DNA from 4 places in the Paenibacillus sp. HJGM_3 genome. Region 1 is predicted to be linked to each of the others. Evidence: riboswitches for the same ligand, from Rfam matches in the RefSeq annotation. Region 1 holds a riboswitch; each other region holds the start of a gene.
The links. A riboswitch is a leader RNA that binds a small molecule or an ion and turns the genes downstream of it on or off. The one in region 1 is predicted to bind cyclic di-GMP.
Positions count from the first base shown of each region.

Region 2: another riboswitch for cyclic di-GMP. It lies ahead of ACI5FR_RS24015 (hypothetical protein); the one in region 1 lies ahead of ACI5FR_RS03850 (diguanylate cyclase domain-containing protein).
Region 3: another riboswitch for cyclic di-GMP. It lies ahead of ACI5FR_RS32755 (HD-GYP domain-containing protein); the one in region 1 lies ahead of ACI5FR_RS03850 (diguanylate cyclase domain-containing protein).
Region 4: another riboswitch for cyclic di-GMP. It lies ahead of ACI5FR_RS13445 (hypothetical protein); the one in region 1 lies ahead of ACI5FR_RS03850 (diguanylate cyclase domain-containing protein).

Region 1 covers NZ_JBJGED010000002.1:344,268-352,141, forward strand. Annotated here, with positions in the region: gene hflX (GTPase HflX) at 1-247, opposite strand, end outside; gene ACI5FR_RS03850 (diguanylate cyclase domain-containing protein) at 353-2,359, opposite strand; cyclic di-GMP riboswitch class I at 2,466-2,553, opposite strand; gene ACI5FR_RS03855 (sialidase family protein) at 2,749-3,852, opposite strand; gene ACI5FR_RS03860 (carbohydrate ABC transporter permease) at 3,899-4,786, opposite strand; gene ACI5FR_RS03865 (ABC transporter permease) at 4,800-5,753, opposite strand; gene ACI5FR_RS03870 (type 2 periplasmic-binding domain-containing protein) at 5,771-7,369, opposite strand; gene ACI5FR_RS03875 (helix-turn-helix domain-containing protein) at 7,519-7,874, opposite strand, start outside.
Region 2 covers NZ_JBJGED010000024.1:109,812-117,685, forward strand. Annotated here, with positions in the region: gene ACI5FR_RS23990 (YceD family protein) at 7-516, opposite strand; gene ACI5FR_RS23995 (YlbL family protein) at 615-1,772, opposite strand; gene ACI5FR_RS24000 (nucleoside recognition domain-containing protein) at 1,880-3,184, shown strand; gene coaD (pantetheine-phosphate adenylyltransferase) at 3,177-3,686, opposite strand; gene rsmD (16S rRNA (guanine(966)-N(2))-methyltransferase RsmD) at 3,673-4,266, opposite strand; gene ACI5FR_RS24015 (hypothetical protein) at 4,543-4,830, opposite strand; gene ACI5FR_RS24020 (helix-turn-helix transcriptional regulator) at 4,912-5,127, shown strand; cyclic di-GMP riboswitch class I at 5,217-5,306, opposite strand; gene ACI5FR_RS24025 (DUF7667 family protein) at 5,422-5,682, opposite strand; gene ACI5FR_RS24030 (hypothetical protein) at 5,673-5,843, opposite strand; gene ACI5FR_RS24035 (helix-turn-helix transcriptional regulator) at 5,923-6,129, opposite strand; gene ACI5FR_RS24040 (YolD-like family protein) at 6,200-6,499, opposite strand; gene ACI5FR_RS24045 (hypothetical protein) at 6,755-6,952, opposite strand; gene ACI5FR_RS24050 (DUF4352 domain-containing protein) at 7,069-7,833, opposite strand.
Region 3 covers NZ_JBJGED010000048.1:33,680-41,553, reverse strand. Annotated here, with positions in the region: gene ACI5FR_RS32765 (spore germination protein) at 1-922, opposite strand, end outside; gene ACI5FR_RS32760 (MFS transporter) at 1,126-2,283, shown strand; gene ACI5FR_RS32755 (HD-GYP domain-containing protein) at 2,273-3,310, opposite strand; cyclic di-GMP riboswitch class I at 3,416-3,502, opposite strand; gene ACI5FR_RS32750 (extracellular solute-binding protein) at 3,601-5,052, opposite strand; gene ACI5FR_RS32745 (NHL repeat-containing protein) at 5,319-7,808, shown strand; gene ACI5FR_RS32740 (YeeE/YedE family protein) at 7,868-7,874, opposite strand, start outside.
Region 4 covers NZ_JBJGED010000010.1:134,501-142,374, reverse strand. Annotated here, with positions in the region: gene ACI5FR_RS13460 (ABC transporter ATP-binding protein) at 1-1,409, opposite strand, end outside; gene ACI5FR_RS13455 (ECF transporter S component) at 1,406-1,990, opposite strand; TPP riboswitch at 2,091-2,197, opposite strand; gene ACI5FR_RS13450 (acetylxylan esterase) at 2,236-3,198, opposite strand; cyclic di-GMP riboswitch class I at 3,275-3,396, shown strand; gene ACI5FR_RS13445 (hypothetical protein) at 3,466-3,696, shown strand; gene asd (archaetidylserine decarboxylase) at 3,843-4,631, shown strand; gene pdxR (MocR-like pyridoxine biosynthesis transcription factor PdxR) at 4,740-6,311, opposite strand; gene ACI5FR_RS13430 (pyridoxamine 5'-phosphate oxidase family protein) at 6,428-7,054, shown strand; gene ACI5FR_RS13425 (NUDIX hydrolase) at 7,132-7,608, opposite strand; gene ACI5FR_RS13420 (aminotransferase class I/II-fold pyridoxal phosphate-dependent enzyme) at 7,874-7,874, shown strand, end outside.

The DNA.
Region 1 (7,874 bases):
GACCGTCCAGGAGCAGCTTCAGCTCTTCCACCTTGCCTTTGCCGATCAACCACCGGGAATCTGCCGCGTCCTTCGCCTGCACCATCGTATCGAGCACTTCGACGCCCGCCGTCTCCGCGAGACGGACGAGCTCCTCCAGCGAATATTGGATCATCGCTTCCGTCAGCCGGTCACTCTTCAGCACGAGACTGACGAGGACCGCCTTCTCTTCTTGACGTACATTCACCTCATGCGAGGACACTTTCATGCATCTACCTCCGGACTTGCCAGATTGATGTCCATTTTCCAATAAACTCGTCTTATTGTACCACAGCAAGGACGGATCTAAAAAAAGCTCCGCAAAGGAGCTTTTTCATAGTGCTTGCCGTGCTTGAAGCTTGATCTGCACGGTAGTGCCCTCGCCCGGATTATGGCACACATACAGCGAGCCTTGATGGTCCCGCACGATCCGCGACGACACCCACAACCCGACCCCCAGCCCATATGGTTTGGTCGTGTAGAAACGATCCCCGATTTGCCGGAGCGCCTCATCATCCAGCGGACCGCCCTGATCGCGAATGCGGATGACGACCGCGTCCATCTCCTGCACCAGATCGATGAAGACGCATCCGCCGGGCGGGGTCGCCTCCAGAGCGTTCGTCATCAAGTGCAGAAGCGTCAGCTTAATCCGGGACGCATCGCAGAGGATGTCCCGCATATCCGTATCCGACCGGATCTCCCAGTGAACGTCGGCTATGAACGCCTTGGGCTCGAGCAGGCGGACAACTTGTGCGACGAGCGTCGCCGGCGAGTGCAGCTCGAGAGGACCCATCGGCTTCGTAGGGAGGGTCCCGCCCTCCAGGAGGAGAGCCAGATGCTCCAACTCGCGGCGCATAACCCCATAGAGCGGCGTCCGTTCTGCATCCTGCTCCATTAGCAGCTCGACTACCTCGGACAAGGCATTCAACGGGCCCTGTAGCTCCTCAGTGAATTTGACCGCCGTGCGGGACATGGCGTCGAGCTTGTCGGCCTCGCGCTGCCGCTCCTCCTCGAGCTTGATACCACTCTGGTCCTTGGCCAGCGCGTAGAAGCCGGCAATCTTGTGATTCACGATGATCGGGATATTCATCACGTGAACCGGCACTTGTTTGCCGTTGCCGGTCATTACCGTCACATCATAATCGATCGGACTGCCTTTGACCGTATAGGTCATATAATGCTCCAACGCTTTCGCTTGCTCAGTCGGACATATAATCGAATTGAACGTGAGCTCCTTGATCTCTTCGGCCTTGTAACCGAGAAGCTCCTCTGCAGCCGGATTCATATCGAGCAGGGTGCCCTGGCTGTCGAACGTGCAGATCGGGTCGGGATGGTGCTCGAACAATTGCTCGGACTGATTCAGCGTAAGCGGTGCCCGGTTGCGCAGCTTGCGTTCGTACATATGCAGATCGGCCAGGTGCATCAGCTGCTCCATATCCTTCGTGTGTCCGGTCGAGACGGCCTCGCCGATGGAGAAAGTAAACAGGAGCGGGTCGCCCCCGCGCTCGGGAATATAGCGGCTTTGGTTCAGTCGCCCTTCGATCTTGTCCAGCAGCTCCTCGGTGCGAGCGTGATCTTCTACGACGAGCACGAACTCATCGCCCCCCAACCGGCCCACCACCCCGTTCAAGCCTTCGGTCATCTTCTTCAGCGCTCCCGCGAAATGGACGATCACTTGATTGCCGACCATATGGCCGTATGTATCGTTAATTTGCTTGAAATGATCAAGGTCGATCAATAAGACTCTCACCCGCCGCCCGACGTCAAGGAGCTTTTGCCCGAACAACAGCGTCTGTTGCAGGGAGTGAAGCCCCGTCAGCGAGTCGATCATGGACAAGTGCCGGTATTCGTTGCGCTCCTTCAATAACCTTCGGATGATGTGAGCAAGCAAGGAATAGACGAGTGCATTCAATTGGACGGCGAACATATTCGACCATAGCACTTCGCTCTCCAAATGGCCTTGATACCGGAGCAAAAAGAAGGACGATAAAAGTCCCGCCGCAAATGAGATACGCGGATTCGGCTCGATCAGAGCGAACAGGAGCAGCAAAGGATACAGGATGAACCGAAAACAGTAGAAATCTACTTGCGGGAGGAAGACGAAGAGAAGTCCAAAAGCCAATCCGGCGAACATATTCGATTTTAGCCTGGAGGAGCGATTGCGGACGAGCAGTGCAAGACTGAGCGAAAAGGCAATCGAAACGGCGAGCTGGAAGCCACGGTCGAGTCCGGCTGCGATCGCGCTGGCCGATGTGAAAACTGCGAGCGGGATCATGAGCACTTCCATTCGTTCGTACGGAAGGTTAGAGCGCCATTTCAAGCGAATGATCGGTTTTAGCATAGGATCTTCCTTTCATCACAAACACCTGAAAACGAAAAAGCCATTCCGATAGCACAATCGGAACAGCTGGGTATGCATCAAAAAAACATAGGGATCCTGTTTTTTCTTCGGCAACCCAGCTGTCATAGTTCGGGAAGAACCTTAGACCTGTGGCTTTGCGTCCTTGCCTTTCGACAAGTTTGCCATTATCGAAAACGGGGGATTGAAAATTAGTTCTTTTTTACTATACCACGAATGCAAATCGATTCCAAGAGCCAATTTATCAGAATATTCCAAATTGTGATATTTGACACAAAAATCGATGATCGCTTATCATAACTGTTTTCTTACGAAATCCCATCATCAGCTTGTCTATTCGCCTAAGTCTTGAACAATGTCAAAAATAGGTCTTATGACTCATCTCGCTCCAGCTCGCAAATTGACCCTGCAATATACCGGGTTCCGTCCTCGAGATAGTAATAATAAGTGATCAGCACACGTCCGTCCGGCAGTTGCGCCGCGCTCGTGTACCCGATATCGGTTCCGTAGCCGTCGTCCCGGATGACATATTCCGGAGCCGTGCCAATGTTCGTACACTCCGGATCGAGCAAGAGCGCTCGGATGCCATACGGCTCCAGCCGATACCCATAGTTCAGCAGCACCCGTCCATCCGCCAGGCGCAGCGCATTGAACGGACTTGGCGAGTAGATCGGCCACATCTTGACCTCGCTCCACGTCCGCCCCCCGTCGTGCGACTCGGACGTGAAGAGCGGCGATGCCGTCCTTTCTTCTCCCGGCTCCTTGTTCAGCTTCACGCTGCGGATGAACAGGATCAGCTTGCCTGATTCCGTCTGAAACAGGTTCGGCTCGTGATAATGGTATTGCCCTTCATACCCGGGGAGTACGGCGAGACGCTCCCAACTCTGTCCGCGGTCCTCCGTTCGCCCTACCGTCACGTTGAATGTATCGCCCTCCCGCTCATAGAACGGAGCCAGAATCGCTCCATCCTCCAGCTCCACGGAATTCCCACGGATGACAACATCCCCGAGCTCCACCAACTCTGGCGTATCCCAAGTCTGTCCCCCATCTGCGGAACGGATCGAATAGCAGCCCGCCATACGGCCGATCCAGCGATCCATGACTCGGTGCCAAGTACCCGGCTTCATCTCTGCGGGAGCATCGTCACGTTCGTACACCTTCCAGGTGAAATAGGTGACGAATATCGTCCCGTCTCTCAGCACATTGAGGCTGGGATCCTGAACGCCATGGAAGAAGTCATCCCATATAATGGTCGCGTCCGTATCCCAGTCCAGACCGTCCGTCGAACGGATCGTGACGGCCTTCGAGGAAGCGTCTACGTGCGTGATCGCTCCGTCATAGGCCGTGCGGCGATCGGGCGCTTGCCGGAAGCCGATCCGGTAAGATCCGTCGTTCAACCGTATGATGGTCGGAAACGTGTTATAATGCTCATCCTTGTAAATCTCTACATGTTTAATCGTTTTAATGACGGCCATTGCAAGTCCTCCTTTAACCTCTAAATCAACCTGATTTAAACCCATCTCATCCTTTCAGCGACCCGATCATAACCCCTTTGGCAAAATACTTCTGAAGAAACGGATACACGGCGATAATCGGCGTAATCGCGGCAATGATCGTCGCGGCCTTGACCGACTGATTCGTCACTTCGGTCGTGATCTGGATGTATATGCCCGTACTCGTCGTGTCGATCCGGTCCTGCTGGAAAATTTTCTGCACGAGCAGCTGCAGCACGAAATCGCTTTTCTCCCGCAAATAGATCATCGCATCGAACCAGGCATTCCAGTGGGAGACGCCCGACCATAAGGCGATTACGGCAATAATCGGCATCGAGAGCGGGAAGATGATGCGGAAAGCGACCTGCACCGGGTTCGCGCCGTCGATGAGCGCCGAGTCCTCGAGCTCCTTCGGGAAGCCCATGAGAAAATTACGGGCCAAAATGATATACCAAGCATTGGCCAGCGTAGGCAGGATGAGCGCCCACATGGAATTCAGCAGCCCCAAGTGGCGGATGTTCAAGTAGGTGGGGATCAGTCCGCCGTTGAAAACAATCGTGAACAGCATGAACAAAGTAATCGCATTACGGAACGGCAAATCTCGGCGTGAGAGCGAGTATGCCGCGCACATCGTGACGATGACCGTAAGTCCGGCCCCCAGGACTGTGCGGAGGATCGTATTGCGATAGGCGATGTAGATAATGTCGCTGCTGAACAGCTGCTTATATGAGGCCAGATTGATCCCGTCCGCCCACAGCCGGAGGCCCAGCTTGTCGACGTAAGCCGGCGCGGTCATGGACAGCATAATCAGGTTCCAGAACGGATAGAGGAACAGGAGGGACAACACGACCATCAGCCCGATGTTGAACCAATCGAACGATCGGCTTAGCAAGCTCTTGGACCTATAAGTATTCACTTGGCCGTCCCCCTCACCAAATTCCGTATTCGTTAAAGCGTTTGACGATGTAGTTCGTCCCGACGACCAGCACGAGCGCGACCACATTCTTGAACAAGCCCACAGCCGTGGAGAACCCGTATTTCGTATCAATGAGCCCGATGCGGTATACATATGTGTCGATAATATCCGCTACACTGTACACGGCCGGATTGTAAAGATTGAAAATTTGGTCGAAGCCGGCATTCATGACGCCCCCGACGTTCAGGATGAACAGGACGGTCATGACCGGAACCAGGGAAGGCAGCGTAATGTAGCGGATTTGATGGAAGCGGTTCGCTCCGTCAATCGTCGCGGATTCGTACTGGTCCTGGTTGATGCCGGCGATCGCCGCCAGATAGATGATGCTGCCCCAGCCGACACTTTGCCACAAATGGCTGACGACGAGCACTCCGACGAACGTGTCCGGGTTGGCCAGGAAATGAATGGGCTCGCCTCCGAACAGCGTAATGACGTAATTAAGCGCCCCTCTCGATGGGGACAGCAGCTCGATCATAATCCCGGACAAAATAACCCAGGACATGAAGTGGGGCAAATAGGAGATCGTCTGGACGACGCGCTTGAAGCTGCCGTTCGCGAGTTCGTTGAACAGCAATGCTAGAAGGATCGGCGCCGGAAATCCGAACAAGATGTGCAAGCCGCTGATGATGAGCGTATTGCGCAGGATGCGCCAGAAGAACATGTCCCCGAACAGCTGGTTGAAGTTGTCCAGGCCGATCCAGGGGCTGCCCCAGATTCCGTCGATAAAGCGATAGTTTTTGAATGCCATGATAACGCCGTACATCGGAAAATAGTGAAACACCAGGAATCCGAGGAGCGCCGGAGCCAGCATGAGATAGTAAAAGCCGTATTGGCGCCACCTGCCGCGTCGCTTGCCCAGAGCTTCCCGGGTCAGAGCCGGCGACAGGCCGGCCGCTTGGTCGCTCATCCCGTTCCCCTCCCCGGTTATTTTTTATTCGCTTCGTCGTACAGCTTCTGATAGTTGTCCAGGATCGCTTGGCCGCCGGCATCGAGATATTTTTTCTTGTATGCTTCCCATTCCTTGTCGATGTCCAGTTTGCCGACGGTCGCGTTCGTCTCGAATTCGGTGACGACCGTCGTGACGGCAGTGCCGTTCTTCAAAAGCGCTTCATTGGTGGAATTAATCATAAAGTTGACGTCGTTGTACTTCTTAGGGCTGCTCATCGCCACATCATAAGCCGGAAGATCGATCTTCAGCACGTTGTTTTTCTTGTAAAACTCCCATGTGTCCGGACGGAGGGCAAAATATTGACCGATTCCTTCCTGGGTGATTTTGTCGAGGGACAAGTATTCCGGCGTGATCTGGATAACCCCGTCCTTATCCTTCGTGTAGCCTTTGCCTTCTTCACCGAAATACGCCCGAATGTAGAAATTGTCGTCGGCGGCCATGAAGTTCTTGATCGCCATGATCCGCTCCATCTTCTCGTCGCTCGTCTTCGTGCCGAAGAAGAAGCCCCGCTGCATAGCCGGAAAAGCGGTACCGCCCGCTCCTTTGTCCCCGGTCGGACCGGCGAACGGCTTCAGGAAGTCGATCTTGGCGTTAGGGTTTTTGTCCGTCAGCATCTTGGTCACATTGCCTGCCGTCGTCGAGGCGTACCACCAAGGATGGTCGGCGAGCACGCCGAACTTGCCGTCCGCCCATTTGGCGCGCTGCTGGGGCCGTTGATCCGTGATCGATTCGGGGTCGATCAGCCCTTCGTCGTACCAGGCCCGCATCGTTTTCAAATATTGCTTGTACCCGTCGGTCAAGACGCTGGAAAAAACCTTGCCGTTCGAATCGGCATAGAACGCGTTGCCCGAACCGAGCCCGAAGGCGCCCCGCAGGTAGAGCTGAAGCCCATGGCCGCCGTACGTATCCCGCTTGCCGTTGCGGTCCGGGTCGTTGAACGTAAAGCGCTTCAGCATCTCGTGATACTCCTCGAGCGTTTCCGGCAATTTATTGATGCCGACCGCGTCGAGCCAATCTTTGCGGACGCCCATCACCCACGGTTGCATGGCCGCATAGTTCAGAAACGGCACCGCATACAATTTGCCTTTGAATTTCATCGTGGAAGAGACGATCTTGGGATCCACCATGCTCTCGATGCTCTTCATCCAGTCCGGCATCAGCTTGCGCAGCTTATCCTCGGGAATTTCCCGGACGAGCCCTTGCTCCATCAGGAAAGTGGAGTCGACGTTGATCCGGATGTGGTCCGCGGTTTTGCCGTCGGCGAAGTACAGGTTCACCTGCTCCTTGTTATGGACGTCGAGCGGCACCATCGTGATCGTCACGTTGAACTTGTCTTCGATCAGCTTTTTGACCGGGTTATTCACCGCGTCATTGATTTTGCCGATCTGATTGTGACCGATCCACGAGATGTCCAGATGCTTGGCATACGGCCCCGTCGCCGCCGGAGACGGATTGCCCGTCGGGGACGCTTGGTCCCCACCGCCGCTGCAGCCGCTCAGCACCGTCGCGGCCAGCGTGACCACCGCCATCCACTTCCCTGCGTTTTTCCATGCTTCCCCCTTGCGCTGCTTCAAACGAATCACTCCTAGTCGATAGTAGGCTTGCACCTCTCATCTTGAAGGGTCCGTGCTCGGAAGGAAATGCCCGGATCATGACATGGCGCGCCGATTTTATGACCATGTCAACAAAACGTAATTCAGGTAAACGGAGAAGAGTCCAAACTTCAATAGTGCTGCTTCCTGAACTCGCCGGGCGTAATTCCGTTCATATCCTTGAACAGCTTGATGAAATGGTTCACCTTCGCATACCCGAGCTGCTCGCTGATATCCTGGATCTTGAGCTCCGTCTGAAGCAGCAGCTCCTTGCTGCGGCTGACTCGGGCCTGGGTGACATAGTCGGTGAACGTAACGCCGGTGTGCTCTTTGAAAATGCGGCTCAAGTAGGCCGGATTCAGATTCAGCCTATCGGCTATAGAAGTGAGAGATACCGTTGACACAGGCTCGGTGGCGATCAGCCGCTTGGCATGCTCGACATGCGTATTTTTCTTCACCTGGAACGCGCGTCCAATGTAGGCCGCCG
Region 2 (7,874 bases), on a different contig from region 1:
ACGAATCTACTCATTCTTCTTAAGCAATTGGGCGAGCACTTCCAGACGGGGATCGATCCGGTCCGCGGCCGGCTTCGCCGGATGAATGTTCAGGTTGTCGCCCGTCTCCGGGTCGAGCCCCTTGCAATCCTCCTCGCAAAGCGGCACATAGGGAAGGCCCAATTGCGCCGTTTCCTCGATGTAAGGCATCAAATCCACCCGGTCTTCGACCGTGAGGTGCATATGCTCATCGTCCTCATCCACTTGATCCGCCTCTAACGCGAACATCTCCCGGAACGGCAGCGTCAGCGATTGGCAGTATTGCGTCAAGCAGCGTGAGCAGACAAATTCGACAGGCACTGTTAACGTTCCCGCCACTTCCACGAGTTCCGAAGCGGCAGCGGCATGAAGCGTCGCTCGCAGCGGCTCTACCCGGACGATATCCCTGCGGCCCTGCGCCAGAGACGGCAACTCGACGGACTCCGTTATCTCCACTCGATTGTGCTTCGCTCGCAAATCACGGACATTAAGAATCATATACGCTCACTCCAAACAAACAAAAATTATTATATCGAGGACGGTCGTGTTTTGTCAACCTTTAGCTTGTCTTTTCGAGCAATTCGCAACGCGGGTTGTCAAGAGGGTTTCACAGGAAGCGTCGCCAAATAGTTCAAGGCGTCGCCGATCGTCCCGACAGAAATGACTTTCATCCGCGAATCGATGCTCTTCGCTTTTTGCAAGGCGTCGCTCGCGTTCGCCACGTCGACTCCGAGTCCGCATTCGCCGGCCTTGCGGTCCATCGGCGCGAAGAACACGTCCACGCCTTCCCGATCGGCGGCTACGATCTTGTGCTGGATCCCGCCGATGGAGCAGACATTGCCCGTCGGATCGATCGTGCCCGTGCCCGCGATGCGATACCCTTTGGACAAATCTCCGGGCGTCAACTGGTTGTAGATCTCGAGCGCAAACATCAAGCCGGCCGATGGCCCGCCGATCTCACCGGCCTGAATTTGCACCTTCTTGTCCGCCTGCTCCGGCACGACGGCCCGCATGTCGGCCGTCGTCACGCCGATGCCGGCTTTCGGCCCTGCGCCGCCCGGACTCGCCGTGGGCGCCGCCCCTGGCGTCGCGGCCGATACGTCAGCCAGGACGATCGAGTAGCTGAGCTCATCCGCATCGCGTTTGATCCCGACCTCCACAGTGTCGCCCACCTTCTTGTCTGCGAGCGCCGCCTGAAGCTCCTTGATGCCTTCAATAGGCTTTCCGTCTATGCGAATGATCATGTCTCCGGGCTTCAGCACTTCCGCGGCGGGCAACCCTTTTCTCGTCTCGGCTACGTACGCGCCCACGCTTTTCAACTGATACGGGACGTTCGCCTTTTTGTAGGCGGCCTGAATCGCGTTGCTCTGCGACTCCAGCATGACGATTTCCTGATGCTGCATGTACTGCTGCTCGCTCTGCCCCTTCAGCACGTCCCGTTTGCGCTGGACTTCCGCGTTCTCGTCCCATTGGGCGAGCAGGAAGCTGAGAACGTTCGCCTTCGGAATGAGGCTGACGGTCGTTAGCATGAACGTCCCGTTCTCGATCGGGTCGGGCTTCGTCACCTGCACCATCGGTTTGATGCTCTCGGCCGTTCCCGGCTGGTAGATGTAATACGGAACTTGGACGAAATAGACCAAGTACAGCACCGCGAACGTGATGCCAAAAGATAGCAAGAATCGGCGAAGCCCCTGATTGCGCCGTACGTGCACCGGTGACCTGTAGATTTGATCGTCATGGCTGTCTTCGCTCATGTGCTCACGCTCCTGTTTCGATGCCGCGAACGGCCGGAGGCTTGGTCTAAACGCCCGGCTCGTCGCGTACACTTGTACCACCCTGTTCTTATAGAGGAGATGGCCTTATGCCGCGCGGCCTGTTGAATCCGCGAAGCCGTCCCTATACGGTGCTGCTCGCGGTTCTAACCGCTTCATTCGTGATCTGCATCTTATTGTTTCCCGATCGGGCGTTTCAATCGTCCATGAAAGGATTAACGCTTTGGTGGACCCTCGTGTTCCCGACGTTATTGCCGTTTCTGATCCTCTCCGAGCTGCTCGGCGGCATCGGCTTCCTTAGCGGAGCCGGCGTGCTGCTCGATCCGCTGATGCGGCTCTTATTCCGCTTGCCCGGGGCGAGCGGCTGGGCGCTCGCCCTAGGCAGCGTCGCCGGCGGCCCGGCCGGCGCTCAGGCGACCGGACAGCTGCGGCTCGACGGCGCCGTCACCCGCGAGCAGGGCGAGCGGCTGCTCGCGCTGTCGCACCTGAGCAGCCCGTACCTCATGACGGGCGTCATCGGTGCCGGCTTCCTGCATCGGCCGGAGATCGGCGTGCTGATCGCCGTCGTCCATTATATCGCGGCGCTCATCGCCGCCGTCCTCATGGGCTTGCGCCGCAGCCCCGGCAGCCGGCCCCCGCGCCGCGGGCTGCTCGGCAAGGCCGCCTTGCCGAAGCGGCCCCCCCGATCGATCTGGGTCCGCTTCGTGCACGAAATGCACGATGCCAGGCTGAAGGACGGCCGCGGCTTCGGGAAGCTGCTGGGCGACGCCGTCGCCAACTCGATCCAGGCGCTTATGATCATCGGCGGGTGCATCATCATGTTCTCGGTGCTGCTGCACGTCCTGCAGCTGTCGCTCATCACGCCCCACGTCAACGGCGTGCTGTTCGCCGTCCTGCACGCGCTCGGCTATCCGAGCGCAGAGGCGCCGGACTGGATGCCCGGCCTGCTGGAGCAGCACCTCGGCACGTTCGCCTTCAGCCAGCTGAACTTGGCCGCGTCCTCGCTGGAGTGGAAGGCGGCGCTCATCGGCTTCGCCCTCGGCTGGAGCGGCATCTCCCAGCATTTGCAAGTGCAGGCGCTCGTGCGCCATACCGACATGCGCTACATGCCTTTCTTTGTACAGCGCCTGCTTCACGGCGGCTTGGCCTTCGGGCTCACGTTCGCGCTCTGGAAGCCGCTCACTTCCCTCATTCCGAGCGTCGCGCCGAGCTTTTTGCCATACGGGGGCGGTGCAGCCGCGGCAGAGTCGCGGTTCTCGCCTACGGACATGATCGCGGCTTGGCAATCGGTGACCTCCCGCATGGAGGTGCTCCTGATCACGGTCGTGGCCCTGGGGCTACTGTCGGCGTTCATAGGCTTTTGGGGAAGCCGCAGCCGCCGGCGAGTTATGTAGAGGGGGCGCTGAATTTGCGCAGCAGCGCCTCCGCCACCGCATCCGGCACCAGGTCGGCGATCGGGCCGTTGTAGCGGGCAATCTCCTTCACGATGCTCGAGCTGAGATAAGAAAACTTCGGATTCGTCATCATGAAGAACGTCTCGATCTTCTCGTTCAGCTTATGGTTGGCGGACGCCATCTGCAATTCGTATTCGAAATCGGATACGGCCCGCAGGCCCTTGACGATCACATTCGCGCCTCGTGCGGCTGCATAGTTGATCAGCAACCCGCTGAAGCTGTCAATCACCACGTTCGGCCAGCGGCTCGTGACGTCGGCCAGCAGCTGCTTGCGTTCATCTACGGTGAACAGCGGCTGCTTGGAGCTGTTCGTCGCCACGGTGACGATTACTTTGTCGAAGATGTCCGCCGCGCGGCTAATAATATCCAAGTGACCGAACGTAACCGGATCGAAGCTGCCCGGACAGATCGCCACCGTATATTCATGCTTAGGCTTGCTCATCCGTCATCTCCTCCTCGTCTTCTTCGATTGTATTTACCGAATAGATCGATACCATAGTGTCGCCGTACTGCACCCGCCGGATACAAGACGCTCGCCCGATCCGCTCCTCGACGGCATAATCCGTCTCATGCTCGACTACGATCGTTGCGTTCGGTTCCAGCAAGGCGAGCGACTGAAGCGACTGCACGATCGTCTCGATCGTCCGCAGCTTGTAGGGCGGGTCGAGGAAGACGAGGCGGAACCGAACATCCCGCTTCGCCAGCGCCTTCAATGCCCGCTGCGCGTCGTTGCGGTACACCTCCGCCTGTTCCTCCAGGCGGGTGGCTTGCAAATTGTGCTGCACGACGTCCAGAGCCCGCTTGTCCCCATCGACGAATACCGCGCGGTCCATCCCCCGGCTCAGCGCTTCGATGCCCAGGCCGCCCGTTCCCGCGTACAGATCGAGCGCCTGCCCTCCGTCGAAGTACGGGCCGATCATGCTGAAGATCGCTTCCTTCACTTTATCCGTCGTAGGCCGCGTTCCCGTGCCGGGGACCGCCTTGAGCGCCCTGCCCTTTGCCGTGCCCGAAATGACTCTCACGATAGTTGTCCCTCACCCTTGGTCCCAAATTCATGAAGCTATCGTACCATATTCTTCGAACGGTTCACAAAATTTTGCAACCCGCATGTATAAACGTCTCCAATCGGGTAACAATGAAGCTATCGACATGAAAGTGTCGTAGACAACCGCGGAGAAGACTTACGTTTCCCCATAAGCTCTTCGTCCGGTTTCTCCTCTCCCATGAGGTACCTGCGCAAGCAGGTACCAAAAAATTAATCCCGCAAAGCCTTATGCTCTGCGGGTTCTTTTTATTGCTTATTTTGTCCGGTTGTTTGTTGGGTGCAGATTGGGAGCAAATTTTCTCGAGACATCCATTCCTAATTCAATTCCATCTCGAAATCCGTTTCGATAGGCCAAGTCTGCTCCAAGGCGAAAAGATGCATTGAAAAGGTACTCTAAATCAATAACCAGCTCCGGACATTTCTCATGCAGAACTCTCATGTATTCATTATATAGGTCCTTAACTCGGTGATCATCGCAACAGTTATCGACGGCATGATCGATCCGATCCTTAATTTTAGGTTCAAGCCATTCCATCATCATTCGGTTTGGGCCCTCCTCATCTTGAACGAATAAAGCCTTTGGGTGTATACTTCTTCATGACAACAAAATAAGAGGTGTAGAATGGCTCTTCGGATGAGGAGCCGTTTGCCTGAATGGTTCAAAAAGACCGGGAAGAAACAAGTCGATCTTGCTCGCCATCTAAAAGTTTCCGAAGCATTTATTTCTCAGGTGTGTAATAACAAAGAGAAACTTACGGTGGTGCAGATGAAAATGACTGCTGATTTTTTCGACTGTTATATGGATGATCTCGCAGAGTGGATATATGAACCCGACTAGGCAAACGGTAGTGGGCATTTTAATGCTCCTCCTTGGATTGAGCCTTAAGGTATGCCTTAAGCAAAACTCCTCATTGTAATCACCTCATCTTCGGCAGCTGGCTGGCGTGCGGTCATGACCCCCGTTTAGCCCCTATAGCTTTGCGTCGCCGACTTTCATCGGTTTTGCCATTTTCGGAATGAATTTGCAAGATATGTCACGTGATGTAAGATTATGATAGGACTGTCTGCCCATTTAATCAATAGCAAATTAGCATTATTTTCTGATAATTCACATAGTATATATCGCATGTTCTTAGTCGGTGCCCAAGTGGCCCGGCTTTTTTCTTGTTCCTGAATCGATATCATGGCATATCTCGTGCTGCCAATCCATGTCGTTCGTCATCGATGCCATCAAAGAAAAATTGCAAAGCAGCGCTTGCGTCCAACACTGGTTTTCGATCCAGTCGAGGCAAAGGTCCATCTCCTTGGTTTGGACCGGATCGAGGCCGCCCCTCTTTTGAGCGGCACGGAGCTGCGCGATCCGCTGGATGATCGGGGAGTCGGTTATGCCCACAGTGAACACCACCCCATGATCGCCAACGCCCCGAGCACGATGACGTACCAAGCGGCAAGGGTTTCCTTCTCCGGGTCGGGTGCCGATTCCTCTGTGGCGTGTACCGCTTTGACGCGGCCGTCGATCGTATAGCGAATGCGATAAACGGTTTGTTTCTGCATACTGACCATCTCCTTTTCGGTTGATAGTACAATGTATGCAGCGATTTCAATAAGTTGCCTGTCCGGTAGTAAAATAAACCTATACAATTGTATTTTCAATGTAGAATATCTCGTTTACTGGCCTGTTGAGTTTTTCGCTTATCAATAAGGCCCTTTCAAGGTCTGGCTGTGATTTTTGATTTTCATAACGGTTATACTGTTGCTGGGCTAGTCCCAAAAATTCTGCGAACTCGACCTGATTCATTCTATAATCGTGGCGTAACTCCTTGAGTCTGTTCTTTATCATCCCAATCACCTCACCAGAGACTTCGACACAAATGCTTGTCGATTCCTCCGATGAATTATAGGAGCTTTTGTCAGTAGTAGTCTGGACCGGCCGCGCTGATAATGTCGTCAAAGTGGATCCATTCCGGCTCGCCCTCAATCTCCATCCTGAGCGTTTTGCGGTGCTGGCTGTAGCTGACCGGGACGCCGGATATTACTCGATCCTCGTATTCTTCGAACAAGGTCAGTGTGACCGTTGTCTTCCCCTGGAGCGCCTGGCCGATCTCCTGGAGGATGCGCTCCTGCTCCTGCGCGTCTATCGTGGGTCGCTTCCGCTTTTTCCACTCCTGCGCTTGTCTGAGCGATTGTTCCTTGTGCTGTGGTAGCATCATTCGCGACGACTCCCATAATCCGTTATTTTCAAGTTTCTTGCCCATCTCATCGCCATCCCTCTTCTGTTCGTAATACCCTGAGTTGTCCCGGGCGGACTTCAATCCATTGCTCCCTAAGAAGAAGCTTCATGCTCTCCCGGATCTGCGCCTCTGTTCTCCCGGTCATCCGGCAGAGCCGCGAAAAGTCGGGCGGTGCCCACGCCCCATGGGTCAAGTTCCAAAGGATTCGAGCCTGCTTCCGATCTGAATCGGGGATCATCCAGCAGCCCCCCGAGCTGCCGGCATCGCGGCGAGAATGTTCGTAGTGGTAAAGATACGCGGCGCGCCGGCCGTGTAGCAGAATGCTTTGACCTTGTCATCCTTGACGCTCTCCACCCTGATCCGGCGCTGAGAGAGATTGCCTCCCCGGTCCTGGTATATGATCTCCACAATACGGCCTACATACTTTTCCACTGCGAACACCTCCGAAAAATGGGAACGTATATTCCCATTATAAGGCGAACATATATTCCCATTCAATAGTGATAATAAAAAAAAAGCCCCGCCGGCCGAAGCTAGCGGGGAGTCGATTATTGCAATTTAAACCAGGCGCCGCCCGTCCCATCGTAATTCCGGGTAACAGCCATCAGAGGAGCGGTATCAGTCTTACTCACTTCAAATGCGATCCATCCTGAGTGGATCGCTCCTACATAAAGATCCGTATCGATGCTGGGATCAGGGACGACCACCGATATAAAATTATCGTATTTTTTGCCGTCTGCTGAAATAGCTTCGAATAGAGTAGGGTTAATGTCGACTGCTGCATCCTGCTTCGCATTTTTGGTTATTTTAATCTCCACTTTTGCGAGGATATACTCATTACCCTCTTTAGGTGCGGAATTGAATTTATTCGCTGCTTGGATCGTTTTCCACGCCTGATCACCGCGAACAACTTCTTGTAGCTTCACAGTCCCTTCGATATCGTCCATGAAGTTCTTCTGAGCAAATAATATCGTATCCCCCTTAACTGCGGGGTTCTGTCGTGACGATCCTTTTGCGGATGGAGTCTCGCCGAGTAGTACGGTTTCAGTCGCGGCGTCATAACCGACCTTCAATCCAAGAGCTTCCCCAGCTGCGCGGACCGGCAGATATGTAGTGCCGTCATAGGTGATCGGGTATACTACATTGCCGTCCGCGTCTTTTGGTGTCCACGCTTTACCATTTAGCGTGATTTTCAATCCCTTGTTCAAATAGGCCGAGATTTCTTCCAGGTTTGAAGCTGCATAAGCACCGATCGACATAGAAGAGACTGAAATTGCAGCACCGGCCAAGACTAACATAAGCTTCTTCTTCATTCCGTTTTTCCCCTTCCATCATTATCCATCAGTTTGAATAC
Region 3 (7,874 bases), on a different contig from region 1:
GGGACGGGAGGAGCAGCGTAATGATAAGGAAAAAGTAACGCAACCACCGGATGAGCGTACTGATCATCCAGCGCTGGTAATAGTCCTCGGGCGACTGCAGCATCGAGAACAAGGTTGCCGGTGCGAGCAGCGCGATCGGAGTGCCTTCGACCAAAATGGCGACCCGGCCTTCGACCAGCGAAGCACTCACGACGTCCGGCCGCTCCGTCGTCTGCAGCTGGGGGAACGGCGAGAACGGGCTGTCCTCGATCAACCCTTCGATATAGCCGCTCTCCAAGATGCCGTCGATCCGGATCGTCTCGATCCGCTGGCGCACGTCGGCGATGAGCTGCTCCGAGGCGATACCCTCCATATACGCGATGACCACTTCCGTATGGGTGAGCGATCCGATTTCGATGGAGACCATTTTGAGTGACGGACTTTTGATCTTGCGGCGCAGCATCGCGGTGTTCACGCTCATCGTTTCGGTGAAGCCCTCGCGCGGCCCCCGAACGATGGATTCGGCGGCTGGCTCTTCAATGCTGCGTTTCTCCCAAAACGGGATCCCCAGGCAGAATCCATGGGGGACACCATCCAGCAGCAGGCCGACATAGCCGCCGGAAATACGGTCCACAATGTCGGCCAGCGTGCCGGCTTCTACCATCCGAGAGATCGTGATTACCGACGCCAAGCGGTGTTCGGCTGCTTCCCAATCCGCCTGCGAGACGCGGAGGAGCGGAGTCAGTACATGCAGATCCAGGATCTCGAGATTCACCATGCCTTCAATATAGAACAGCACGGCATCCGTCGTCCCCCCGATGGTGAACGGACGAAACATAACATCCTTGCAATTGGCATAGATCGAACGGATCGCATCGTGATTCGTTTGCAGGGAGGAAGCGAGCGGCACCTGCGGGACGTTGGAGTTGGCGTGGGCGTTCATAAGTCAGGCTCCCTTGTAGTCATACCCTTGTAGTGATACATACAGGTTTGCCCATTTTTGAACGGCCATAAACTCGGTACACAGAGGCAGATGATGCGGAAGAGGCGGGGGAAAATAACAAGAACACCCTGCTTACGAGGGTGTCCAATTCGGATGGGCTATGGTATTATGGCGTCATATCCAGCGCGAGGAAGTGGGCAAGCATGAAGCGAAATTTCGTCACCATCTCGATCTATTATTGTCTCATCTTCATGAGCGCCGGCGCCTACGGTTCGTATATCGGGCTGTATTACACCGATGTCGGCTTCGATACGTCCCAGATCGGGACGCTCAGTACGCTGTCCGCCGTGATGGCGATCCTGGTCCAGCCGTATTGGGGCTTAATCGGGGACCGGGCCCAGTACAAGAACAACGTATTGGTCATCTGCACGCTTGTCACCGGGCTCAGCATCTGGCTCGTGCCGCTGTCGGGCGATCACTTCGGCATTCTCATCGGCGCCACATTGCTCATAACCGTGTTTCAATGCGCGATTTTCCCGATGAGCACGACGGTGACGCTTGAGATCGCGAGCAAGAACAACTTCAAATTTTCTAGCGTGCGTACGTTTGGCTCGGTCGGGTTCGCCTTGATGTCGTTTCTTTCCGGGTGGATCATTAAGTACGATCTGATCTATATCTTCGTTATGTACTCGTCCTTGATGCTGCTGACCCTCGCGCTTACCCCGTTCATACCGAAAGTCAAGGGCCATCAGCGGGACGGGAAGAAGCTGAATATGCGCGTGCTGTTTAAGAACAGGAAGCTCGTTCACATGTTCCTCTACGCCATGTTCATTCAAGCGACGATCAGCTTTTACTTTTCCTTCCAAGCGATCTATAGCATAGAGCAAGGCATCGGCACCGGGCTGATCGGACTCGGCCTGTTGATCGGCTCGGTCAGCCAGTTTCCGTTTATGATTTTTTTCGATAAGCTGTACAACACGTTCGGGATTACGAAAATATTGCTCGTGGCCGGCATCGTCCAAGCGGTACGCATGGTACTGTTCGCCTACGTCCTATCGCCCGGCACGATCTTGCTGTTGTGGGTGCTGCATGGCGGTACGGTGATTCTGATGACCCTGAGTTTGATGGAGTATGTAAACGATTCCGTGGTTCCGGAGCTTAGGGCGAGCGGACAAATGCTGAACGCCATCGTCATGCAGGGCATGGCCACGATCGTCGGCAGCTTGGCCGGCGGCATTCTTGCCTCGTTCGCGGGGCTCCGGACGACCTTCGTAATCTACTCCGGCGTGTGTGCGGCGGTCGTGATCTGGTTCTGGCTGTCCGTTCGTACATCGGCCGCGTTTCGCCAGGCTAGCCAATGATTTCCTTCATTCGCACGTCCGGCGACTTGGCCAGATCGAGGAACGTATCCCCCACCGAGATGAGCGGCCGGGTCGGATAGTTCGGATTCGTCAGCATGATCGTGCCTCGGCGTCCGTCCTCGAGCAGGACTTGACTGCCGACCTGCGCCGACATGAGCCGGTTCAGGAACGTCAAGCCGACGTGGGAATCGAGCCGTCCGAGCCGGATGTCCTCATAGAGGTTGTGGATCACCTGATAGAAGGGCAGGGCAGGCCGGTGCGGGCGATCGGACGTCATGGCGAGATACATATCGGCCAGGGCTACGATTTTGCTCAGCGGATCGATCTCATGGCCCTTCAATTGCCGAGGATACCCGCTGCCGTCGCACTTCTCGTGATGCTGTAGCGCGATCAGCGCAATGCGGCGGTCAAACCCCGATTCGATGAGCAGGTCGTAGCCAATGACGGTGTGCTGCTTGTAGATCTCGTGCTCGTGCGGCTGCAGCGCGGCCTTCTTCTGCACCAGCTCGCTCGGCAGCTTGACCGTGCCGATGTCGCAGAGGCTCGCTCCCGTCGTGAGCAGGTTCATCTCGTTCGCGTCCAGTCCGAGCCACCGCCCGATCGTGGCGGCGATCATCGCGACTCCGATGCTGTGATTGTAGCGGTAGTCGCCTTCCGCCTTCAGTTCCCCGAACAGCTTGTAGATGTTGCGCTGCTGGGTCGCCGCCATAATGGCGGGCAGCACATGCTCCTGCACGTCCTCGACCGGCACCTTGCCGTTCTTGTGGATGAAATCCTCGATTTCCTTCAGCTTCGTTTCCGTTCGTTTCACCCAGGCGCCGGAATCCGGTGCGGCCGTCTGCGCGGCTACTTCGTCGTGAAGCGCTTCCACATGTATTTCGAAAATAGAAATGTTGAATTGCTCCAGCTTCTTCGCATGCGCGGCGTTAAGCACCGTATCCACCGGGATCAGCATGACCCCGCGGGAATCCTGAATGTCATGCAGCAGCCGTTTGCCTACCAATTCCTCATACTCGGTACAAATCATGATTCACCGACTCCTCCTCGCAACCGTTAAAAATGCAAAAAAATCATCCCGCTACAAATCAGCTAAGGATGACGGCATACAAGGGCGTATGGTGCGTTCCCAGCCTTCGGCAGCCCAGCCACCGTCGGCGCGTACGCCATTAGGTCTGCAGCTTTGCGTCCTTGCCTTTCGGCAAGTTTGCCAGTATCGGGTCTACGAAGCATTATACGCGATTTCGGTCCGATGTACTAGGACTTCGTGAAAGAAATCCAGGACATATGACAGATTTTGTCGAAAAGACGACGCCGGAATCAACCCGGGACCGGAGACAGGATTCGCTCGCCGATGCGGTCCCAGACGGTGTGTGCCGATTCCAGCCGCGACCAGACATAGATCAGCTCTCGTGTAATCCGGTACAGCTGTCCATAGTCGACGCCGAGCTCCATCAGGGGAACGGCTTCCGCCATGAACCCGGCGAAGGCGTGGTAGTGAGCGGGATGGATCGCCGGATTGAACAAGCGGGTGTTCTCCGCCACGCTGCGATGAGCGGGGATCGAGCAGACTCCCAGCTTCAGCTGGCTCTGGGCTTCGGCGCTCGACAGCAGCCGGATCAGGCTGTGAGCGAGCTCCTTGTTCCCGCCGGAGGCAGGGACGGCGATGCCGGTGCCGACGAGCAGCGTCGAACCCGAGACGTTCCCGGGCATGAAGGGCAGCACGTCCCATCGGACGGACAAATGCTGCAGGTCGTTCATAAAATAGTAGCTCGACATCATCATGGCTACCCGGTTGTTCTCGAACAGGAAGTGATCGGCCTTCAGCCCGCCTTGCTCATCCGGCGTCAGCAGGTTGTTGTGGACGAGGTCGCAAAAAAACTGCAGCGCCTCCGCGCTGGCCCGCAGGTCGATCCGGCGGGTCCCGTCCTTGTCCCTGACGAAGCCTCCGTTCTGCAGGAGGAAGACGAGCCAGCGCCGGAACGAGATGGTGGAGGCGAGTCCGTATTGCCGCAGCAGCCCGTTCGCATCGGGGATTGTGTAGCGGCGGGCGGCTTCTGCGAGATCCGACCAGCCGTGCAGCTGAAGCTGCTCGGGGTCTGGGATGATTCCGGTGTTGCAGCAGTACACGATAGGCGAGAACGTGAGGGGCATCGCCCTGAGCTTCTCCTCCGACGTATACATGGACAGCAGCTGAGGGTACACTTCGCCGAGTGCAGGGAAGGCTGTTTCCGTCAACTCCTCGAGCTGCCGGGTATGTCCGCTGTGAGCGAGCTGATAGTAGTGATGATCCGACAGGACGATGAGGTCCGCGCCTTGATCGCCGCCGGACAAGGCTTCGATGATCCGTTCGGTGTATACCGCATTCGGCACGATGTCCAGCTTCACCTTCACGTTCGGGTGTAGCTCCTCGAAGAGAGCGATGACCCGCTTGTACACTTCCAGCTCATAGCACACCTCGTAGACCATTAGGGTTAGCGTTGCAACGGGTGCGGGAGTCCGTGGAGGCTGTATGCGGGAAGCTTCAAGCGGCTGGGGCCGCTCGCACACCCGATTGCCGATACACGGGATTTTCTCGATCAGTCCGTCGCGCTCCAGCTCGGCCAATACGCGCCGAACCGGATTTTTGCTGATGCCGTATAGTTCCGCGAGGCGCACCTCGGACACGAGGAATTCTCCCGGTCGAAGCGTCCCGTCCAGGATTTGCCTCCGGATATCTTGCCTGAAGTGCTCGTAGAGGTCGCCGAATGCCGTTCTTTTCCCAATCCCCATCTTGTGCCACTCCTTACCGAATAACGGCTGTGCTAACATCTTATCATGTTCCAATTGCTGGAGGAAGACCGCTGTGCTATGATTGGCATGAACTAGTCAGATACTAGTAACATACTAGTATTAGACATGTTCGAATTTGATGATGCAGCAATGGGGGTGGGGCGAGAACTTCGGCATCACGAGCGACATAGTCATCACGAATTGTTAAGCGCTTACATGAAAGTGATTGACGAGCAATCCCGATTATGAAGGAGGATGATTGAAGAATGAAACGATTGAATTGGATCGGTTTGCCTGTGTTTGGCCTTATCACTATCTTGTTGTTTGCCGTTCCGGCGTTTGCCGCAGACAAGCTGATTACGAATCATAGCTTCGAGAGCGGCACCTCAGGCTGGACGCAGACCTATGGCGCCGGGGATCCGGACGGCACGATATCCGCCTCGACCGAGCAGGCTGACGTCGGCAGCCAGAGCTTGAAAATCGTCGACAACGATTCGGCGGTTGGGTTCGGGATGGAGAGCGCGCGTCTGACCGCGGCGGCAGGGGAGACCTACATAGCATACGCGAACGTCTATGTCTCCAGCGGCAGCGCCGATCTGTACATTCGCTACTACAATAGCTCGAACACGTACCTCACCGGCGGATTCACCTCGGTCTCTTCCCCGACCGGACAATGGACGACCGTGCAGACGAAGCTCGTCGCTCCGGCGAACACCGCCAAGGTCGCTGTACTCTTGTATTCGAACAACGGGAACACCGGTACCGCGTATTGGGACGAAGTGATGCTGACGAAGGATTTCACGAATCTAGGGGTCCAAGTGTACGACGCCGGGCCGAACGGCACGACCTTCGGGATCGGACCGAACGCGCATAAGGCGTTCGCCGCCGTTACCGGCTCCGAAGGCTACTTGCCCAAGCTGGAAGTGATCGACACGAATACGGAATCGGTCCTCTCCACGGTTACGTTCCCGGGCGCGTCGACGAATCCGACCGGCGCCTGGGGAGCGGCGACCTCCACGGACGGCTCCGTTTACTTCGGCGCCTATTCGAACGGCCATCTCTACAAGCATACGCCGGGCACGACGACGATGACAGACTTGGGCCAAGCCTCCTCGGGCGAAACGGTCATCTACGACCTGACTGCCGGGGAGAGCGGCAAGGTGTACGGCGGCACCTACGACAGTGCCGCATTCTTCAAGTATACGCCGACCGGAGGCTTCGCCCAGATCGGAACGAAGCCGTTCCTCGCCGGAACGCAGTATGTGCGCGCGCTGGCGTTCGATGCGACCCATGACGTAGCTTATCTTGGCGTCGGCCCGAACGCCTCGGTCCTCCGGTTCGACATCGTGACGGGAGAGACGACCAACATCCTGCCCGCCGCTTACTCGAGCATTTCCTTGCCCGGATCGATCGACTACGCCGGGGACCGGGTCTTCGTCAACATAGGCGGGACGATGGTCGTGCTGAAGGTGACCGAGAATCCCGACGGGTCGTTCAACTCCGTGACCCAGGAGGCGGCATCGGTGTCCACCTCGAACGTTTCGCCGGAGCGCGGCGGCAAGGTGTATTGGGCGAGCCAAGGCGAGTTATACGAATACGACATCGCTTCGAAGACGGCCACAAATCTGCACAAGGCCGTGGACGGCCGCGTGAAGCGGTTCGGCTGGGTGACGCTGGCGGATCAGACGAACTTCCCCGGCGAGACGCTCGTAGGCATCGCCGCGAATAACAACCAGACGTATATTCTGAAATACAATCCGCAGAACGGGGCTCACCGGTACGTGCAGGTAAGCGGCGCGGCCAAAATCCCGGGCGCGCTCAACATGATCGCGACGGCCCCGGACGGCAGCATCTATACGAGCGCCTACTTGACCGGCGGCCTCGGCGTCTATAAGCCGATCCGCGGGGACGCCAACGACGGTACGGAGGAGACGATGTTCTCCCCGATCACCCAGATCGACAAGATGGCGGCTTATAACGGGAAAATGTACATCGGCGCTTACCCTGGCGGCAATCTGCATGAATATGATCCGACTCAGCCCTGGGTGGCGGGGCCGACGGGCAATCCGCGGCTGCTCGTGTCCACGGGAGTCAATGGGCAGGACCGGCCGAAGGCGATCGCCTTTGGAGGGGGCCAGGTGTTCATGGGCACGACGGCGAAGACCGGCGCCATGGACGGCGCTCTGACGGAGTATAACCTCGCGACGGGCGCTTCCAGCGTGCATGTCGGCATCGTGAACGACCAGAGCGTCATCGCTCTCGCCTACTACGGCAGCAAAGTCTACGGCGGCACGACTGTAAGAGGAGGCTATGCCACGACGCCGACGACGACGGGCGCGAAGTTGTTCGTGTTCGATCCGGTGACCGACACCGATACGGAATACAGCCTGCCGGTCTCGGGGATCAAGGCGGTGACCGAATTGATCGTGGTCGGAACGAAGCTGTGGGGCTTCGCCGACGGCTACTTGTTCGTGTTCAACCCCGCGAACAACACGTTCGAATACTTCCAGCAGAAATTCACGGACGTTACGTACGGCACGGCCGGCACGTACCGGGACGCGGATCTGGTGCTCGTGGACAAAGATCCGAACTACATCTACGGCACAATCAAGAATACGTATTTGTTCAAAATCAACATTTCGACGAAAGCGGTCACGAACATTTTGACGAGTGGGGCCGATATGCTCGCTCCGGACGGATACGGCAATCTGTATTACAAGCACAACGGCACGGAGTTGTGGCGGTACGCCTTCTAATTGTGCAGCAGAAGCTCAAATAAAAAAGAGCCGCTCGAATGAATCGAGCGGCTCTTCCGCTACATG
Region 4 (7,874 bases), on a different contig from region 1:
ACCGTCCATACACGGGTGGAGAAATGCGACACGATATACGGGTCGTGCGTCACCATGACGATCGTCGTGCCCTGCCGCCGTTGGCGCTCCAGCCGTTCCAGGATCGCGAACGTATTGCGCGCATCCTGTCCGAACGTCGGCTCGTCCAACAGCAAGGCGCGGTGCCGCTTCACCGCAGCCGCAGCCACGCTGAGCCGCCGCTTCTGGCCCAGCGACAGCTGGTACGGATGATGGCCGCGGCGGTGGAGCAGCTCGAACTCCTCGAGCGTCCGCTCCACGCGCGGTCCGATCTCGGCCTCCGGCACACGGGCCGCTCGGAGCGTATAGGCCACCTCGGCTTCGGCCGAGTTGGTCACGAATTGGTATTCCGGATTCTGGAATACGAGGGCGAGCTCCCGGGCCGCGAGGCCCGACTTGCGCGTAACCGGCTGCCCGAGCAGCGTGTACGCGCCGTCCGTGCGGAGAAGCTGGAGCAGCCCGAGCAGCAGCGTGCTCTTGCCGGCGCCGTTTTCGCCGACGATGGAGATCCACTCGCCGGGGTGGACCGCCGCCTCGTCTACATGAAGCTTGACGGTCTTCCCGCGGTAGACCGTCCAGTCCTGCAGCGCGAGCAGCGGTTCGGACGAGCCGGCCGCGCTATTGGCGCGCTCCGCCATGATAGATCGATACCGCTCGCTCGCCACATAAGCTTCCCACGTCCCCGGCAGCCATATGCCGTCGGCGTCGAGCTCCCGCTTCATCCGCCCGAACACCGCCTCACGCGGGCCGTCGGCGACGACAGCGGCCTGGGCGTCGAACACGACGACCCGGTCGACATACTCAGCGACCTCTTCGATCTTGTGCTCGACGATGATAAGCGTCTTGCCGGCGGTCGCCGTCTTCAGCGTGTCCCACACTGTCTTCGTGCCCGCCTCGTCGAGCAGCGCCGTCGGTTCGTCCACGAACCAGACATCGGGGTCGAGCGCCAGCACGCACGCGATGGCAAGCCGCTGCTTCATGCCTTGCGACAGCGCCTGAATCGGCGTATGAACGGCATCGAGGCGCAAGCCCACTTGCGCAAGCAGCGCCTCGATCTTCTCCTGCATCCGCTCGCGCGGCACCTGCATATTTTCGAGTACGAACGCCAGCTCTTCGTCTACGTACGGCATGCAGAACTGCGTATCCGGATCCTGGAACACGAAGCCCCAGGAAGCCGGGATACGCTGGCTTACGGTCTTGACCGGCATCTCGATCGAATGGGGGATAAGCCCGGACAGCACCTGGAGCAGCGTGGACTTGCCGCAGCCGCTCGGCCCGAGCAGCAGCACCTTCTCCCCGCTTCGTACCGACAGCGACACGTCGCGGAACAGGAGCGACTCGCTACCCGGGTAAGCGAGACGCAGCCCTTCTACCGCTACCGCCTCGCTCATGGCCGGTTGAGCAGATCGTAATCTGCCCGGCTCGGCGGACGGACGAGGTTCGTCACCCCGGTCGCTTCGAGCGCGCGGACCAAGTAGTAGGCGAAGACGCCGCAGATGACGACCGACCCGATCATGCGGCAGACGAGCAGCAGTGTGACGTTCCAGACCGACAGATCATCGATGTAGTTGTAGTACAAGTCCATGAGCAGGGAGCCGACCGCCGAAGCGACGCCCGCCAGTGAAGCGGCTGTGACGGAATACCGGCGGTACCGGAACAGGGCGAACACCAGCTCGGCGAACAACCCTTGCAGCACTCCCGCCATAAAGACGGAGACGCCCCACTCGGAGCCTGTGATGAACTCGCCGGACGCCGCCGCGAGTTCGGCGAGCAGCGCGACCCCCGGCTTGCGGATAATGAGAAACGCAACCGTCGCCGCCATGAACCACATCGGGTAAATGAGCTGGTCCACTTGCAGCCCCCACGGCTTCACCGCGTAGTACAGCGGAGACCACAGCTTATAGACGATGCCGAAGACGACCGCGATGACGACCGTGACAAGAATGTCGGTCAATTTCAACGGTTTGAACATGGTTAACCTCTCCTCCAATATCGTATTGGCCCCACAATTGCCCGTAGGAAGCAAAAAATCCACCCTCGCGAGAGGGTGGATGAACGATTCGATCCAAAACCGAATATGCGCTCCACTTCCCTACGCTGGTACAAACCAGATCAGGTTCAAAGGGTCTAGGATGCGGGCATCCAGTCTCAGCCTTATTAGGCTCCCCCAGTGACACATTTATCTTAACACGCTTTTCCATTTTGTCAAATTAATAATTACAAGTGCTTCGCCAAATACTCCATCATCGCTTCCTCGTGGAAAGGCAGCCCTTCGTGGCCGTAGTCATGGTAAATCTTCGCTTCCTTCTCCTCGGTCAGCAAATGGTTGAACGCCGCAAAGCAGGTGGACGGCGGGCAGATCAAATCCATCAGCGTGATCGCCATCAGCGTCTTCGCCTTGATCCGGGTCGCCATGTTCATCCCGTCGAAGTAGCTGAGCGTGCGGTACACCTCGTCCTCGCGCTTGTGCTCCTGATCATATCGGCGGAACCAGTCGATGATTTCGCGGTACGGGCCGGCGGAATGCTGGGCGACCGAACGGCGGAAATCGCACAAATACGGGAACACCGGCATAGCTACCTTCGGCCGATCGTCGAGGCCGGCTACCGCCAGGGTCAGCCCGCCGCCTTGGCTGTTGCCGCACACCGCGATGCGAGCCGGATCGATCTCCTCGCGGGAACAAACGAAATCGATTGCGCGCACGCAGTCCAGATACACTTGCTTGTAGTAGTACTCGTCCGGGTCGAGGATGCCCTTCGTCATATGACCGGCAATCCCGCCCGCGCTGTAGGAGGCGTTGTCCGGCGTCTGCCCGGATTGGCCGCGTGTGTCGATCATGACCGTCGCGTAGCCCATCGACGTCCACTGCAGCAATTCATTGCGATTCCGGCTGCCGCCGTACCCGTGATACCGGACAACTACAGGCATTGGACGGGATGCAAGCGCTTCCTTCGGCACCATGTACCAGCCGTGCACCTTCGTCCCGTCCGCCCCGTCATACACGAGATCGTAGACGTCCACGGAAGCGACCGGGTAAGGGATCGGGGTCAGCGTAGCGTTGAGCGGGATCGCCTTCGACTGGGCCAGCGCTCGTCCCCAGAACACGTCAAAATCCGCTTCCTTCGTGAGCGTCGGCTTGTATTCCTTCAGCTGCGATAACGGCCAATCGACTAATGGCATTTTAGCAACTCCTTATGTCAATTAGTGACAAATTCTCTTTTCATATGGTACTATAAACCTATCGTTTCGTAAATAAATTGATAAAAGGCAAACCCGACCGAAAGGCGGGGACGCAAAACCACGGGTCTTCCGGGCAGAGGAAGTCGTACACATATGTCGTATGGCCGACGCTTGCTCCACGATAGCCGGGCTGCTCAATCGATCAGTCGCTGCCCCCGGTAGCGATTGTTGTTTTTGTGACGCCTGTTCGTAAGGGAGCCTCTACCGATGGATGATTTGAACCGGATGAAACGACTTATGTTGACGGTCACGCAGGAGCTCATTGGCGGCTGCCGTTTCTGTATCGAGATTTCCTCGGATCCTGAGGATCGTACCCCTATTCAATGCGTCAAATTCTCGGGCAATTCCACCCCGATCAGCGTGAACGCCGCTACGTGCATCACTTGCAAAGAATTCAAGAAAACGGAGCGGCTGCAGCAGGCGAAGCTGTCAGACTGACGCTCCCCGCGGAGGGTTATCTCCGTTCGCATGCAGCGGTCCGGTTCGGGCCGCTTTTATTTGGGGTCTTGCTTATTGATTTGGCGGCGCTTCTGTGTCAAGATAAGGCTTGAGCCAAAACCGACATTGAAGAAAAGGTGACCCCTTTGAATAAAGCCATTTTTCGATTGTTGACCGAGCTCTCCTCGCGCAAATGGATCTCGCGGATCACCGGGGCGTTCGCGCAGTCCTCGGCCAGCCGGCTGTTCATCCCCCGCTTCGCCAAGCTGTACGGCATTCGGCTGGAGGATGCGGAGAAGACGGTAAGCGAGTATAGGTCGCTGAACGAATTTTTCACTCGGCGACTCAAACCCGGCCTGCGGCCGATCCATGAGGCGGCCGACGCGCTCGTCAGCCCGGTCGACGCGCTGATCACCGGCATGGGTCGCATCGAAGCCGGCCAGCTGTTGAACGTGAAGGGCCAGGACTACACGATCGAGGAGCTGCTGAACCGGTCTCCGCGCACGGTGAATTACAAGCATGGCTACTACTTCGTGCTGTATTTGAGCCCGACGGATTACCATCGGATTCATTCCCCGGCGGCAGGCCGCGTGCTGGAGAAGGAGCATGTGCCGGGCAAGGTGTATCCGGTTAATGAGTTCGGCCTGACCCAGATGCGCCGCGTCCTGAGCCGGAACGAACGGCTGATTACTTACATCGAGCATGAGACGGGCGAAATCGCCGTCGTGAAGGTCGGCGCGATGAACGTGAGCAGCATCCGCTACGTCGAGCCGCTGCCCGAGCAGCTGGAGCGCGGCGGCGACCTCGCCTACTTCGCGTTCGGCTCCACCGTCGTGCTGCTGACGGAGACCGGCATCCTGACCCCCCGCGGCGACTTGGGCGTCGGCTCCAAGGTCAAGATGGGCGATTGGCTCGGGACGTTGCACGAGAAGTAGCTCTGCAGCTTCGTTAACCACGCCCTGCCTGGACTCAAGTTCAAAAGGTATCGGAGCTCCTCCCCTGAGAGGAGCTTTTTTTATTCAGCTGCGGCACCTGGACACTCACTACGACAGGCTGTCGGAACCAAGCCATCTCACGGCCGCGCGCTCCATCCGGTCCACCCCTTCGGCGATTTGCTCTTCCGACAAATGCGCGAAATAGAAATAGCCCGCCGGCGGCGCCTCGCCGATGTAGTTTTCCCGGGCGTCTCCCCACTGCACGCCCTCTTGCGCACAGAGCGCCCGATACCGCTCATACCCGGCTTCGTCTTCGCGCCAGCGGGCGAAAAGGTGCAGGCCGGCGTCCGAGGGCACGACCTCGAACAGGTGCCCGAGCCCCTCATCGAACCGTCGGCCGAACTGCTCGAACCGCCGGCTGTACACGCGCCCCATGCGGCGCATATGGCGCTCGTAGCCGCCGCCGGCCATGAACTGCGCCAGCGCCCGCTGCTCGAGCACCGAAGCGGGCACGGGCTCGTACAGCCGCAGCGCGCGCATGAACGGCTCGACGAGCCGGTCCGGCAGCACGGCGTAGCCGATGCGCAGCTGCGCCTGCATCGTCCGCGTGAAGGTGCCGACATAGACGACGCGCCCGGCGCGGTCGAGCACCTTCAGCGGTTCGATCGGCCGCCCGCGGTGCCGGAACTCGCTGTCGAAGTCGTCCTCGACGATGACCGCGCCGCGTTCGGCGGCCCACTGCAGCAGCGCCTGCCGCCTCGGCAGGCTCATGACCGTGCCCGTCGGGAATTGCCGACTGGGCGTCACGAACACGAGCCGGGCGTCCCACGGCTCGATCACGAGCCCCTGGCCGTCCAGCCGGCCAGGGACGGGCACGCCGCCGGCGGCGCGGACGGCCGAGACGATCCCGGAGTACCCGGGATTCTCGACCACCGCCGGGTCGCCGGCGTTCAGCAGCAGCTGCGCGAGCAGCGCGAGCGCTTGCATCGAGCCATTCACGATGACGATCGCGTCCGCCGTCACATCAATGCCCCGCGCCCGGCGGAGATGCCGGGCGATCGTTTCGCGCAGGGGCAAGTAGCCCTGCGCAGGAGGGGACGCGCCCGGCGCGTCCGTCTTGGCGCGGACTTCCGCGTATAGCAGACGGCGCCATTCGGGCGCGGGGAACGGCTCCGGCGCCGGGTGGCCGAAGTCGAACACAATCTCGCCCCCTCGCAATCCCTCGGTGGCCGGCTTCACCGAATCCGCAGGTTTCGCAGCCACACTCCCCGTTCTCGTCCCGGCCGGACTCCCGGCCTCCGGTCCCGCTCCCGCTCCCGCACCTTCTGAGTATTCGGTCACACTCTCCCGTTTCAGCATGCTTAGGCGGCGCCCCCACTCCGACAGCGGGATGTCCGTCATCGCCCCGCCCGCCCCGTGCGCCTCTTCGTGACGGTAGAGGACGAACATCCCGCTGCCGAGCACCGCCTCCACATAGCCTTCCGCCGCCAGGCGATCGTAGACTTGGTTCACAAGTCCACGGGACAGCACATACTGGCGCCCCAGCTCACGGCTGGAGGGCAGCCTCGTGCCGTTAGGGAGCCGGCCGCTCGTGATCGCGTCCCGGAGCGCATAGTACAAGGCCGTCTGCTTATAACGATAGGTTTCTAGATACACGGTCAACGGCAAATGAATGTCCACCGGCCCCCCTCCTTTCTTGTGTTTAAAGTGGTCCACTAATTTCAATCATAATTGGACCTTTTGATTTGTCAATTGAGTCTGTAAGATAAGACCAAATATGAGAGAGGGTGGACCGTATGAGAAGAGAAGAATTCGACATGACCACGCGTGAAGAAGTGGATGTATTCCTGCAGGAGATGAGCTTCGGGGTGCTGGGATTGCCGGACGAGGTGTATCCGTACCTGGTGCCGATTAATTTCGCCTACCGGGACGGCAATGTGTATATCCACGGCAGCCGGATCGGGCACAAAATGGAAGCGATCGGGGAAGGAGCGCGCGTCAGCTTCAGCGTAGCCAAAGAATTTGCCATCATTCCTTCCCACTTCACAGACCCGGTGTTTGCTTGTCCCGCAACGGCTTTCTTCAAATCCGTACTGATCCGGGGGACGGCTTCGGTCGTGCAGGACATGCAGGAGAAGGCGGAGGCGCTGACCGCCCTGATGGAGAAGCTGCAGCCGGAAGGCGGTTACGATCCGATCGATCCCGTCGTTCCCGCCTATGCCTCCCGTGTGCGCGGAGTAGCCGTCATCCGGATTACGCCAGAGCAGCTCTCGGCCAAGTTCAAATTCGGGCAGAACCAGCCCGAGGCGAAGCATGCCCACATCCGGGAATCCCTCCTCGAGCGTGACCGGCCCCTGGACCGCGAAACCGCCGAGCTGATGGCGCGTTATTGCCCCGCACATAAGCGGGAATCGCCGCTATAACGAAAAGCAGAGCAAGGACCAGCGGTCGACCTCCCGCTACCTGCTCTGCTTTGCTTAATGCTTTAAGTGTGCACATGTCAGGACTTGTAGCCCCGCCCCGTCACCAAGTGCGCGATCGGCGGCGTCTCGTGTTCCAGCACGGCGAAGATGCCCTCTGGGTACACCGGACGCTTCTTCAGCTGCGACATCGACCGCCAGACGAGCTTCACCGAGGAGTGCTCCTTGTGCCACAGCGGCTCCGGGATGTCGTTCGTCCCGCGCAGCTCGCAGCGATGGATGAGCGTCACCTGATGATGCTCCTTGCCGTAGTACTGAAAAAAATGCTCGTTCACGACCAGCAGCGGTCCGACGATGACCTCCAGGTCATATTCCTCCATGAACTCCCGGATGATGGCTTCCGACGCCGTCTCCCCGTATTCTACGGTGCCTCCGGCGAACCTGTAGAACGATTCGTCCTCGTCGCATTGCACGAGCACTTCCCGCTCGCCGGGCCGGTCATGGACCGAATGGCCTTGCCGGAGCATGATGCCGGCCGCTCTCAATTTCGGATTCATTCTAGCCTGCTCCTTTCGGGCAACAAGGACGTTTTCTCCCCAAGTCACAATTTGATTTTGCTTCTATTGTACATTACCCCGGGCCGGAAAGAAATTCCTGATTGCGCTTCTACTGTTTGTATCGGTTAAAATCACGCCTTCTATACCTCTATGCGGCAACTCGCGCGGGCACGCACACGCTCCCGGAGGTGACGCTCCCCTTCACAAATGCTATAATATACGACAGTGAAGCGAACCGACTAATGCGGAAGGATGACAGCATTTCA